3 regions of the Mesorhizobium sp. M7A.F.Ca.US.006.04.2.1 genome follow, and region 3 is predicted to be linked to each of the others. Evidence: predicted binding sites of a transcription regulator. Region 3 holds the regulator's gene; each other region holds the start of a gene.
The links. The regulator PhoB, encoded in region 3, activates phosphate uptake and scavenging genes when phosphate is short. The targets are predictions, from matches to a motif close to TGTCATNNANCTGTCAT.

Region 1 (4,156 bases), on a different contig from region 3:
GCGAGAGCCAAGCCGGACGCGCTGTTCATGCATTGCCTGCCGGCGCATCGCGGCGAGGAAGTGACAGACGAGGTTATCGACGGACCGCATTCGGTGGTCTTCGACGAAGCCGAGAACCGGCTCCATGCCCAGAAGGCCGTGCTTGCCTGGTGTCTAGGCGCTTGAGGTGTCTGGGCGCTTGATCCCTGGGAGCTTGATCTGCGGGCGTGTGATGCCTATTTGCGCCGCATCACGCAAATCAAGCGCGTTTCGACGCATGCGCCCCGGAGGGCGGCATGGCCGCGCCCTGGAGCTTTGTCATGTTGGAAACCTATCAAGTGACTGAACATCACCCCAAACTCGGTGAATTCGGCTATGCCGGCGACGATCACGTCGTGCCGTTCGAGGTCGGCCCTCTCGACGTGCGCGGCCGCACGGTCCAACTCGGGCCAATGCTGGACGCCATCCTCAGCCGCCACGATTATCCCGAGCCGGTCGCCCGCCTGCTGGCGGAGGCCTGTGTGCTGACCGTGCTGCTCGGCACTTCGCTGAAGTTCGAGGGCAAGTTCATCCTGCAGACCCGCACCGACGGGCCCGTCGACATGCTGGTTGCGGATTTTTCCACGCCCTCGGCGCTGCGCGCCTATGCGCGTTTCGATGCCGACCGGCTGGAAGCGCTGGTCGCGGCGGGCGAAACCTCCCAGCAGACGCTGCTCGGCAGTGGCGTGCTGGCGCTGACCATCGACCAGGGCGCCCATACGCAGCGCTATCAGGGTATCGTCCAGCTCGATGGCGAGACCCTGGAAGACGCGGCACGCACCTATTTCCGTCAGTCGGAGCAGATCCCGACGGATATCAGGCTGTCGGTGGCCAAGCTTTTGACGCCCGGTCCCGGCGGCGCCCGCGAGCAATGGCGCGCCGGCGGTATCCTGGCGCAGTTCCTGCCGCAGTCGCCCGAGCGCATGCGCGTCCCGGACCTGCCGGGCGGCGATGGCGATCCGCGTGAGGAGATCCACGATCCGGTCGACAATTCCTGGCAGGAGTTGCTGGCTCTGCTCGGCACCATCGAGCCGACCGAACTGATCGACCCGACGATCGGCGCCGAGCGGCTGCTCTACAGGCTGTTCCACGAGCATGGCGTGCGCGTCTTCGGCGGTGTTCCGGTCGCCGACCAGTGCTCGTGCTCCAGGGACAAGATCCGCGGCATCCTCGAGGGTTTTTCCGCCCAGGAGATCAAGGACAGCACCGAAGACGGCGGCATCCACGTCGCCTGCGAATTCTGTTCGAAGCAATATGATTTCGACCCGGCGGAATTCGCGGCCCAGTAGAGTAGAAACCACGCCTCACCGGTCGCTCCGCGGCCGGTGAGGCGAAATCAATTCACCGTCCGCCGCGTCCCCGGCAAGTCCAGCGAAAACGCCGGAATGGCGATGTCGAACGTCTCGCCCCGCTTGTTGCGCATCGTGTAATGCCCGACCATGATGCCGGACGGTGTCGAGAGCGGGCAACCGGATGTGTACTGGTAGCTGTCGCCGGGATTGAGTTCGGGCTGGTCGCCGACCACGCCGGGGCCGCGCACTTCCTCGACCCGGCCGGTGCCGTCGGTGATGTGCCAATATCGCGACAGAAGCTGCACGAAATCGTCCGACTGATTGTCGATCGTTATCTGATAGCCCCAGACATAGCGGTTCTCCGAGGGATCCGAACGGTCCTCCAGATAGAACGGCCTGACCTGCACTTCGATGTTGCGCGTGACGGCGCTATACATAAGCGGCTCCAAAAAACGGTTCCAGCGGAACTTTCGGCGCTCCGTGCGGTTAGGTCAACCGATCGAAGCCTCCTCTGGCCGGCCTCGCGGGCAGGTGCCGACAAAGAATGTCATTTAAGTGACATATGACAATGATGGTGTGCGCGGACTGGTGACGCGCGACTCGGGCGCTCTGCTGAACTGTTGAAACCGGCCATCTTGCGGACCGGTTTTCCTGGAGTGACCGGACCTCGATGCAACTCACTCTCATAGCCGCCACGCTTTCAACCGTCCTCATCCTCTCGAATCTCGCCAGCATCGTGCTCGCCGCGTCGCGTCTGAGACGGCGTCGCACCATTGCGCCGCCGGCCGGCAAGCCGCGGCCAGTGTCGATCGTCGTGCCGTCGCGCGGCGTCGAGCCGTTCACGCAGGAGACGCTGGAACGCGCCTTCTCGCTCGACTGGCCGCGCTATGAGCTGATTTTCTGCGTCGCCCATGCCGACGATCCGGTGGTCAAATTGATAAACAGGACGATCGTCCGGTTTCCGAAAGTGCCGGCCCGGCTGCTTGTCGGCGACGACCGCATCAGCGCCAATCCGAAACTCAACAATTGCGTCAAGGGCTGGGAAGCGGCGCGGCACGACTGGGTCGTCCTGGCCGATTCCAACGTGCTGATGCCGAGGGACTACATCCAGCACCTGATGGCTGCCTGGCGGCCCGGCACCGGCCTTGTCTGCTCGACGCCGATCGGCTCGCGGCCGGCCGGCTTCTGGGCCGAGGTCGAATGCGCTTTCCTCAACACGCTGCAGGCGCGCTGGCAATATGCCGGTGAGGCGCTCGGCCTCGGCTTTGCCCAGGGCAAGAGCATGCTCTGGAACAAGCCGATGCTCGACGCCAAGGGCGGCATCCGCGCGCTGGCCGCCGAGATCGCCGAGGATGCCGCTGCGACCAAGCTGGTGAACAGTCTCGGCCTGCGCGTCAATCTCGTCGCCGCCCCCTTCGAGCAGCCGCTTGGCCGGCGCTCGTTTGACGAGATCTGGTCGCGTCAGGCCCGTTGGGCGCGCCTGCGCCGCGTCACTTTCCCGCTGTTCTTCGCACCCGAAATCCTGACCGGCGCCGTGGTGCCGCTGGTGCTTGCGCTGATTGCAGCGGCAAGCGCCGGCTTCAGCCTCTGGGCAACCGCCCTTGCCGTGCTGGCGGCCTTCTATCTTCCGGAGTGCGCCCTGGCCTGGTCCAAGGGCTGGTACCTGTCGCCACGCATGGTCGCCGCGATCATGGCGCGCGACCTGATCCTGCCGGCGATGTGGGCGCGCGGTTGGCTCGGCGGCGCCATCGACTGGCGCGGCAATGCGATGACCATCGGTACCAAGACGGCCGAGCTGGAAGAGACGCCGTCCGGCGCCTGAAGGCCTCCTACCTGGCCTTCAGCGCCTGCGCGATGTCCTCGAGCAGATCGTCGGCATCCTCCAGGCCAACCGACAGCCTGAGCGTGCCCGGCCCGATGCCGAGCTCGGCGCGCGCCTCGTCGCTGAGATTCTTGTGCGTCGTCGTCGCCGGGTGGGTGATCAGGCTCTTGGCGTCACCGAGATTGTTGGAGATCAGGACGATGTCGAGCGCGTTCTGCAAGGCGAAGGCCGCCTGCTTGCCGCCCTTGACGTCCAGGCAGATCAGCGTCGAGCCGCCCGACATCTGCTTCTTGACGATGTCGGCCTGCGGATGGTCGGCGCGGCCGGGATAGATGACGCGCGCGATTTCCGGCCGTTCGGCCAGAAAATCGGCGATCCGGCCGGCACTTTCCGTCTGCTGGCGTACGCGCAGCGGCAGCGTTTCCAGGCCCTTCAGCAGCGTCCAGGCGTTGAAAGGCGAAAGGCTTGGGCCGGTATGGCGGAAATAATCGTGCAGGTTCTCGTCGATCCACTTCTTGTCCGACAGGATGACGCCGCCGAGACAGCGCCCTTGGCCGTCTATGTGCTTGGTCGCCGAATAGACGACGATATGGGCGCCGAGCTGCAAGGGCTTCTGCTGCAGGGGCGTGGCGAAGACATTGTCGACGATCAGCCTGGCGCCGATCGAATTGGCAAGCGAAGCGACAGCGGCGATATCGACCACTTCCAGCGTCGGATTGGTCGGGCTTTCCAGGAAGAACAGCTTGGTGTTCGGCTTGACCGCCTTTTCCCAGTTGGCGATGTCGGTGCCGTCGACCAGCGTCGCCTCGATGCCGTATCTCGGCGCCAGCGTCTCGACCACCCAGCGGCAGGAGCCGAACAGCGCACGCGCCGCCACGATATGGTCGCCGGCCTTGGCGCTGCACAGAAGGGCGGCCGTCACCGCGGCCATGCCCGACGCGGTGGCGCGCGCGTCTTCGGCACCTTCCAGCGCGCACATGCGCTTCTCGAACATGTCGACGGTCGGATTGGCGTAGCGCGAATA
Region 2 (4,156 bases), on a different contig from region 3:
CCGCCCAGCGGCAGCGTGATGCCGTCGCCGATCGCCTCGCCGCTGACATCGACCAGTTCGAGGCTGCCGCCGCCCAGATCGCCGGCGATGCCATCGGCCGGATGGAAACCGGAAATGACGCCGAGCGCGGAATAGTACGCTTCCTGACGACCGCTGATCACTCGGATCTCGGTCTTCAGCACATCCTCGGCGCGGTGGATGAAATCGGGGCCGTTGACCGCCTCGCGGGCCGCCGCGGTCGCCAGCACATACATCTGCTCGGCGCCGGCCTGGTCGGAAAGCGCACGAAAGCGGCGGAACTCTTCCATCGAGCGCGTTACCGCCTCGGGGTCGAGCTTGCCGGTCGAAACGATGCCGCGGCCGAGACCGGCCAGCATCTTTTCGTTGAACAGCATGGTCGGCGAGCGCGCCAGCCCCTCATAGACGACGAGACGGATCGAGTTCGATCCGATGTCGATGATGGACAGCGGTCGGCGGTCCTGCAGCCGGCCCTGAGAATCAGACAGCATCAGCCGGACGCTGCGGCGTTCTTCTTGCGGCGCTTGAACTGCGCGATGCGCTTGGGCGCATGCGACTTCAGCGCGTCACCCCGTCCCGACAGGCTCGGATTGGTCATGAAATATTCCTGCGCGTTGAACGGTTCCTCGCCCTCCTCCAGCACGACGCGCCGGGAGGTTCCATCAGCCAATACGTCGAAACTTTGCTGATTGTCCATAATGTTGCCCAGCATGATCTGGCCAAGGATCTGTTCATGCACAGTTGGATTGGTGATCGGCACCATGGTTTCGACGCGGCGGTCGAGATTACGCGGCATCAGGTCGGCCGAGGAGATGTAGACGATCGCCTCGTCCGACGGCAGGCCGAAACCATTGCCGAAACAATAGATGCGGCTGTGCTCGAGAAAACGGCCGACGATCGATTTTACGCGGATGTTTTCCGACAGGCCCGGAACCTGCGGCCGCAGGCAGCAGATGCCGCGCACGACAAGGTCGATCTCGACGCCGGCGCGGCTGGCATCGTAGAGCGCGTCGATGATGATCGGATCGACGAGGGCGTTCATCTTCATCCAGATGCGCGCCGGTTTGCCTTGCACCGCGTAGGCAATCTCGTCGGCAATGTGCTTCAGGATGCGGCTTCTCAGCGTGAACGGCGAGATCGCCAACCGCATTTCGTCCGTCGGCTCGGCATAGCCGGTGATGAAATTGAACAGCTGGGCGACATCGCGGGCAATCGTCGGATCTGTGGTGAAGAAGGACAGGTCGGTGTAGATGCGTGCGGTGACCGGATGGTAGTTGCCGGTGCCGAGGTGCACGTAATTGCGCAGCTTGCCGTCCTCGCGCCGCACCACCAGCGACATTTTCGCATGTGTCTTCAGTTCGAGAAATCCGAACACCACCTGCACGCCGGCCCGCTCCAGGTCGCGCGCCCAGCGGATGTTGGCTTCCTCGTCGAAACGCGCCTTGAGCTCGACCAGCGCGGTGACCGACTTGCCGGCCTCGGCCGCGTCGACCAGCGCGCGCACGATCGGGCTGTCGTTGGAGGTGCGGTAAAGCGTCTGCTTGATCGCCACCACCTCCGGATCGGCCATTGCCTGGCGCAGGAACTGCACCACCACATCGAAGGATTCGTAAGGGTGATGGACGACGATGTCCTTCTCGCGGATGGCGGCGAAACAATCGCCGCCATGCTCGCGGATGCGCTCGGGAAAACGCGGATTGTAGGGCGTGAATTTCAGGTCGTCGCGGGGAACGGCGACGATCTCGGAAATCTGGCTGAGCGCCAATGGACCGGTCAAGACGCTGATGCGGCTGGACGACACGCCAAGCTCGCCGGCGACGAAATCGCGCAATTCGCCAGGCATCAGCCTGTCGAATTCGATGCGGATCACCGATCCGCGCCGACGCCGCTTCAGCGCCGTTTCGAACAGGCGCACGAGGTCCTCGGACTCCTCCTCGACCTCGATATCGCTGTCACGGATGATGCGGAACGTGCCGGAGCCCTTGACCTCGTAGCCGGGGAAGAGCTTGCCGATATAGAGGCCGACAGCCTCTTCCAGCGGGATGAAGCGGACATGATGCTTGCGGTCCGGCAGACGGATGAAGCGCTTCAGCGCCACCGGCAGGCGCAGCAGCGCGCTCATCTCCTCGCCGTTCTTGCGATGGCGCAATTGCAGCGCCATCGAGAAGCCGAGATTGGGGATGAACGGGAACGGATGCGCCGGGTCGATCGACAGCGGGGTCAGCACCGGGAAAACCTGTTCCTGGAAATGGTCTTCCAGCCAGATTTTCTCGTCCTTGGTCAGCGCATCGCGGGTGATGCTCTCGATGCCTTCCTTGTTGAGCAGCACGGTGAGCGCCGAAAGGCTCTTCTGCTGGTCTTCCTGCAGCCGCTCGACCTCACGCAGCAGCTGTTCGAGCTGCTGTTCGGGGGTGCGGCCGTCGGGGCTCTTCAGCGTGATGCCCTCGCGCACCTGGCCGGCAAGACCGGCGACTCGGACCATGAAGAACTCGTCGAGATTGGCGGCCGAGATCGACAGGAAGCGGACGCGCTCCAGCAGCGGATGATTGAGGTTCAGCGACTCCTCGAGAACGCGCCGGTTGAACTGCAGCCAGGAAAACTCGCGGTTGACAAACCGGTCCGGGTTGCCGCCTTCCGGGCGAGCCACCTCGACATCCACGAATTCGTTCTGCACCGGCTTCAGTTCGTTCATGATTCCCGCTCTTCCACACCCGCTCAAGCCGGCTAGCCAGTCACTCTAGCGACCCATGGTCCCTCCCGGAAACCGAAATCGGTTTTCGGGCCATGGGTTAACCGGCTTAACTTATCCTCTGACAGGCTTTTGCGACAGTTTGATTTCATCGAACTTGCAAAGAGGCCTGATATGATCCAGATGCAGACGAGACTGCGTTAAGGAGACGACGATGGCAGGCGGTTCCATTCCCCATTTTCAGAACGATGCGGGCTATCCGGCAATCGACATCGGCGTGAAGGAATTCATGTGCACGGGCGCCAATCCGCCTTTCGACCACCCGCATGTGTTTCTGGACATGGGCGACGACAATGAAAAAGTCTGTCCCTATTGCTCGACGCTCTACCGCTATTCGCCGAAGCTGAAGGCGACGGAAACGCTGCCGGCCGGATGCATCTACATCGAACAGGCCGCCTGAGACTTTCGCGACCAGCCCGATGAACGACACGCGTTCCCGGCAAATTGTCGTCGCCGGGGCCGGTGTCGCCGGATTGACCGCAGCCCTTGCATTCGCCTCGCGCGGCTACGCGGTTCGGGTGTTCGAACAGGCGCAGCGCCTGGAAGCTGCCGGCGCCGGCATCCAGCTCTCTCCAAACGCGACGCGCATCCTTCGCCAGCTTGGCGTGCTCGACCGGCTGCTGCCGGCAGCGGTGCGGCCGCAAGCCGTGGTGTTGAAGAAGGCCGCGACCTTGCGCGAACTGGCGCGCGTGCCGCTGGGGCAAGCCGCCGAAACCCGCTGGCAAGCACCCTATCTCGTCGCGCACAGGGCCGATCTGCAGAGCGCATTGACCGCGCGCGTTGCCGAGGTGCCGGATATCCATCTCACCACCGGCGCGCGCATCGGCGACGTTGCCTCCGGCCCGCATGGCATCACGGCGACGGCCGAGATCGACGGCAAGACCATCGAGGCGGAGGGCTTCCTGCTGGTCGGGGCCGATGGCGTCTGGTCATCGGTGCGCGCACTTGTCGATTCGGCCAAGGGCTCGCCAAGAAACCATTTCTCCGGCGAACTGGCCTGGCGCGCCACGGTCGCGGCCGGCAGCGCCGCCGGTCGGAGCTTTGCCGCCATCGGCGCCAGGGACTGCGTCACCACCTTCCTGCATCCTGGCTTCCATATGGTGGCCTATCCCGTCAGCAAGGGTGCGGCCTTCAATCTCGCGGCCTTCACCAGGGGCGACCGCATTGCCGAGGGCTGGTCCGGCAACGCCGACGCCGGGATCCTGACCCGAGCCCTGCGCGGCACCGCGACAGAACTTGCCCGTCTGGTCGAGCAGGCCGGCCCGTGGACCGCATGGCCGATCCACACTGTTGACCCGCAACAGCCCTGGACAACACCGAACGGCATCGCGCTGATCGGCGACGCCGCGCATGCGATGACCCCATTCGCAGCGCAAGGTGCGGCCATGG
Region 3 (3,938 bases):
CGTCGGTCTTCCAGCGTTCCTCCTGGAAATTGGACCACGAAACGCCGACGACCTTGTCCTTCGCCTGCGCGACAGACGCGAGCGTCAGCGACATGGCGGCACCCGCCAGGATGGCGGCTGTGAATCTTTTCATATTATCCTCCCTGCGCCGCGTATGGCGCGACCAAACTGGCCCGAGGGCCGGCACAGAGGCCCTATTTTTTCGAGCCTCGAAAAAATACTGGGCCAACGCCCGAACGCTGTCAACATCGATTCTGATGGATTTTGATGTCGTCTCGAATTTTTTTCGGGCCTCGGAATAAATAAATGACACGGCGCGCGGCTTCTGCCAGTATTTGACCGCGTCACCGACAGCGTTCCAGGGCAGGAAGAACCGCGGCGACCGGGAGGATATGAAAGAGCATGTCGGTCGGAATCCGCCACGACGATTTGCGCCGCCGCAACCGCGCGATGGTGATCGCCGCGGTGCGCCGCGCCGGACAGCCGTCGCGCACCGAGATCGCCGCAACCACAAGCCTCAGCCATTCGACGATCTCGGCGATCTCATCCGACCTGATCGTCGAAGGCATCCTGACCGAAAGCAAGCCGAGCGAGGCCGGCTCGCTCAAACGCGGCCGTCCGCAGGTCGGCCTCAGCCTCAATCCGGAAGCGGCCGCGGTAATGACCGTGGTGCTGTCGCTGAACTTCCTCTCGGTCGCCGTCATCGACTATGCCGGCCAGGTAATATCCGAGGAACAGCGTCGGCTCGACACGCTGACGATGTCGCGCGACTCGCTGATCGGTGAGTGCACGGCAATCGTGCGGCGCCGCCTGGAAGATCCCGACCTGGACGTGCGCAGCATCGCTCGTATCGCGCTGGCCGTCCAGGGCATCACCGACACCCGTGCCCGCGCCATGCTGTGGTCGCCGATCACGCCGCACACCGACATCGCCTTCGCCGACATATTCGAAGAGGAGTTCGGCGTCCCCGCCATTATGGAGAACGACTGCAACATGATGGCGGTGGCGCTGCGCTGGCGCGATCCCGATCGTTACCGCGACGATTTCATCGCTATCCTTTTGTCGCACGGCATCGGCATGGGGCTGGTGCTGAAGGGCGAATTGGTCACCGGCCCCCATTCCTCGGGCGGCGAATTCGGCCACATGATTCATCGGCCGAACGGGGCGCTGTGTCGCTGCGGACGGCGCGGCTGCGTCGAAGCCTATGCCGGCAATTATGCCATCTGGCGCAACGCGCGGCAGATGGGCGAGGATGCAGAACCCGTCGCCGATGTCAGCGACGCCGACATGCGCGCCCTGGCTGCCGCCGCCCGCGAGAGGGACGGACCGGAGCGGGAAGCCTACCGCAAGGCTGGCGAAGCGCTCGGCTACGGCCTCGGCAGCCTGTTCGCGCTGATCGATCCGGCCCCCGTCGCCATGGTCGGCGTCAGCGCCGCCGCCTTCGACCTGATCGAGCCGGCATTGCGGCAAGCGATTGCCCAGACCGCCGGCGGCCAGCATTCCAAGTCGATTTCCTTCGACACCGAGCCGAACGAACTGCCGCTGATCCGCGAAGGCTGCGCCATGCGGGCGCTGATCTTCGTCGATCAGGAGATTTTTGCGCCGGGCGTGCAGGCGAGATCCGGTCTCGGCGGCAAGAACGTGGCGTGAGTTCAAACGAGGGAGTTCAGTCCTCGCGAATGGCGTAACCCGCCCCACGGATGGTGCGGATGACATCGGGCATACGGCCGTTGTTGACCGCCTTGCGCAGCCGGCCGACATGCACATCGACCGTGCGTTCGTCGATGTAGATCGTCTCGCCCCAGACATTGTCGAGCAGTTGGCTGCGCGAGAACACGCGGCCTGGATGGCGCATCATGAATTCAAGCAGGCGGAATTCCGTCGGCCCGAGCCGGATTTCGCTCTTCTTGCGATAGACACGGTGCGATTCGCGATCGAGCACGATATCGCCGACCTTGAGCACGCTGGACAGCACTTCCGGCTTGGCCCGGCGCAGCAGCGCCTTGACCCTGGCCATGAACTCCGGCGTCGAGAAAGGCTTGACCAGATAGTCGTCGGCACCGGTCGAGAGGCCGCGCACGCGGTCGCTTTCCTCGCCTCGCGCGGTCAGCATGATGATCGGCAGCCGCTCGGTCTCGGGACGCATCCTTAGCCGGCGGCAGAGTTCGATACCGGAAACCGCAGGCACCATCCAGTCGAGCACCAGAAGGTCTGGAACGTTCTCCTGCAGCCGGATTTCGGCCTCGTCGCCGCGCGTCACCACCTCGACCTGGTAACCTTCGGATTCGAGATTGTAGCGGAGCAGCACGCCTAGCGGCTCCTCATCCTCCACCACCATGATGCGTGGCGCGATCATCGGCTGGTCACCCCTGTCATGCCGCTGGCGCGGACATTGCCGTCTCGTCCTGCTTCGGACGATTGGCTGGCAACTGCGTGCCGGTCAAAACATAATAGGCATTTTCGGCGATGTTGGTCACGTGGTCGCCGATCCGCTCGAGGTTCTTGGCGCAAAACAACAGGTGCGTGCACGCCGTGATGTTGCGCGGATCTTCCATCATGTAGGTCAGCAGTTCGCGGAACACCGATGTGTATTTGACGTCGATGCGTTCATCATTGTTTCTGAGCGTGGCAAGCGCTGCCGCGTCAGCGGCGGCATACTCGTCGACGACCCCCTGCACCTGGATCAGCACCAGCTGCGCCATCGCGTCGATCGAATGCGAAAGGTCGTGCGGCGTGACGCTCAGCCCGACAGTGCCGACGCGCTTGGCGATGTTCTTGGCAAGGTCACCGATGCGCTCGAGGTCGCCGGCCATGCGGATCGAACCGACTACCGCACGCAGATCGTTGGCCATTGGCTGGCGCTTGGCGATCAGCGTGATAGCACGATCGTCCAGCTCGCGCTGGCGTGCATCCATGATGGCGTCGTCGGAAACCACCCGCTGCGCCAGCGCATTGTCCGAATTGAGCAAAGCCCTGGTCGAGCCACCGACCATCGAGCGGGCGAGATCGCCCATGTCGCGGATCAGCTGGCTGATCTGCTCCAGATCCTCATCGAAAGATGCGACGGTATGTTCACCCATGATCTTCGTCCCTCATATGCCAGAGATCAGCCGAACCGGCCGGTGATGTAGTCCTGGGTGCGTTTGTCGTCGGGGGTGGTGAACATCTTGTCGGTGGCGCCCTCCTCGACCAGATAGCCAAGATGAAACATCGCGGTGCGCTGCGACACGCGCGCTGCCTGCTGCATCGAATGGGTGACGATGACGATCGTATAGTTCTGACGCAGTTCGTCGATAAGTTCCTCGACGCGAGCGGTGGCGATCGGGTCGAGCGCCGAACACGGTTCGTCCATCAGGATCACCTCGGGTGACACGGCGATGGCGCGTGCAATGCACAGGCGCTGCTGCTGGCCACCGGAAAGACCCGTGCCAGGTTCCTGCAAACGGTCCTTGACCTCGTTCCAGATCGCCGCCTTCTTCAGGCTGGACTCGACGATCTGATCCATGTCGGCCTTGCGCTTGGCCAATCCGTGGATGCGCGGACCATAGGCGACGTTCTCGTAGATCGACTTTGGGAACGGATTGGGTTTCTGGAACACCATGCCGACGCGCGCCCTGAGTTCGACGACATCGATGTTCTTGTCGTAGATGTCCTCTTCGTCGAGCGTGATCTTGCCGGTTACCCGTGCTGAATCGATGGTGTCGTTCATGCGGTTGAGGCAGCGCAGGAAGGTGGACTTGCCGCAGCCGGAGGGGCCGATCAGCGCCGTCACCTGGTTCAGGCGGACGTCGAGATCGACGTCGAACAGCGCCTGCTTCTCGCCGTAGAACACGCCGACCTTGTCGCCGCGCATTTTTATCACTTCGTTCGACTTCATCTTGTCGCCCACTGCGTTTTCAAGGGACTGTTCGGTCATGATGTTCATACCAAAATGCCTT

Region 1: the regulator PhoB is predicted to act here: its motif matches at 1,856-1,872, upstream of EN925_RS10950 (ceramide glucosyltransferase).
Region 2: the regulator PhoB is predicted to act here: its motif matches at 2,842-2,858, upstream of EN925_RS06095 (RNA degradosome polyphosphate kinase).

The regions. Positions count from the first base shown of each region.
Region 1 is NZ_RZQA01000153.1:45-4,200, forward strand. Features, by position in the region: partial or broken gene EN925_RS10935 (ornithine carbamoyltransferase) at 1-165, shown strand, start outside; gene EN925_RS10940 (Hsp33 family molecular chaperone) at 276-1,307, shown strand; gene apaG (Co2+/Mg2+ efflux protein ApaG) at 1,355-1,747, opposite strand; gene EN925_RS10950 (ceramide glucosyltransferase) at 1,981-3,132, shown strand; gene EN925_RS10955 (O-succinylhomoserine sulfhydrylase) at 3,140-4,156, opposite strand, start outside.
Region 2 is NZ_RZQA01000069.1:559-4,714, forward strand. Features, by position in the region: partial or broken gene ppx (exopolyphosphatase) at 1-509, opposite strand, end outside; gene EN925_RS06095 (RNA degradosome polyphosphate kinase) at 509-2,710, opposite strand; gene EN925_RS06100 (zinc-finger domain-containing protein) at 2,922-3,167, shown strand; gene EN925_RS06105 (FAD-dependent monooxygenase) at 3,187-4,156, shown strand, end outside.
Region 3 is NZ_RZQA01000559.1:340-4,277, reverse strand. Features, by position in the region: partial or broken gene EN925_RS25165 (D-xylose ABC transporter substrate-binding protein) at 1-133, opposite strand, end outside; gene EN925_RS25160 (ROK family protein) at 403-1,650, shown strand; gene phoB (phosphate regulon transcriptional regulator PhoB) at 1,667-2,356, opposite strand; gene phoU (phosphate signaling complex protein PhoU) at 2,373-3,080, opposite strand; gene pstB (phosphate ABC transporter ATP-binding protein PstB) at 3,107-3,925, opposite strand.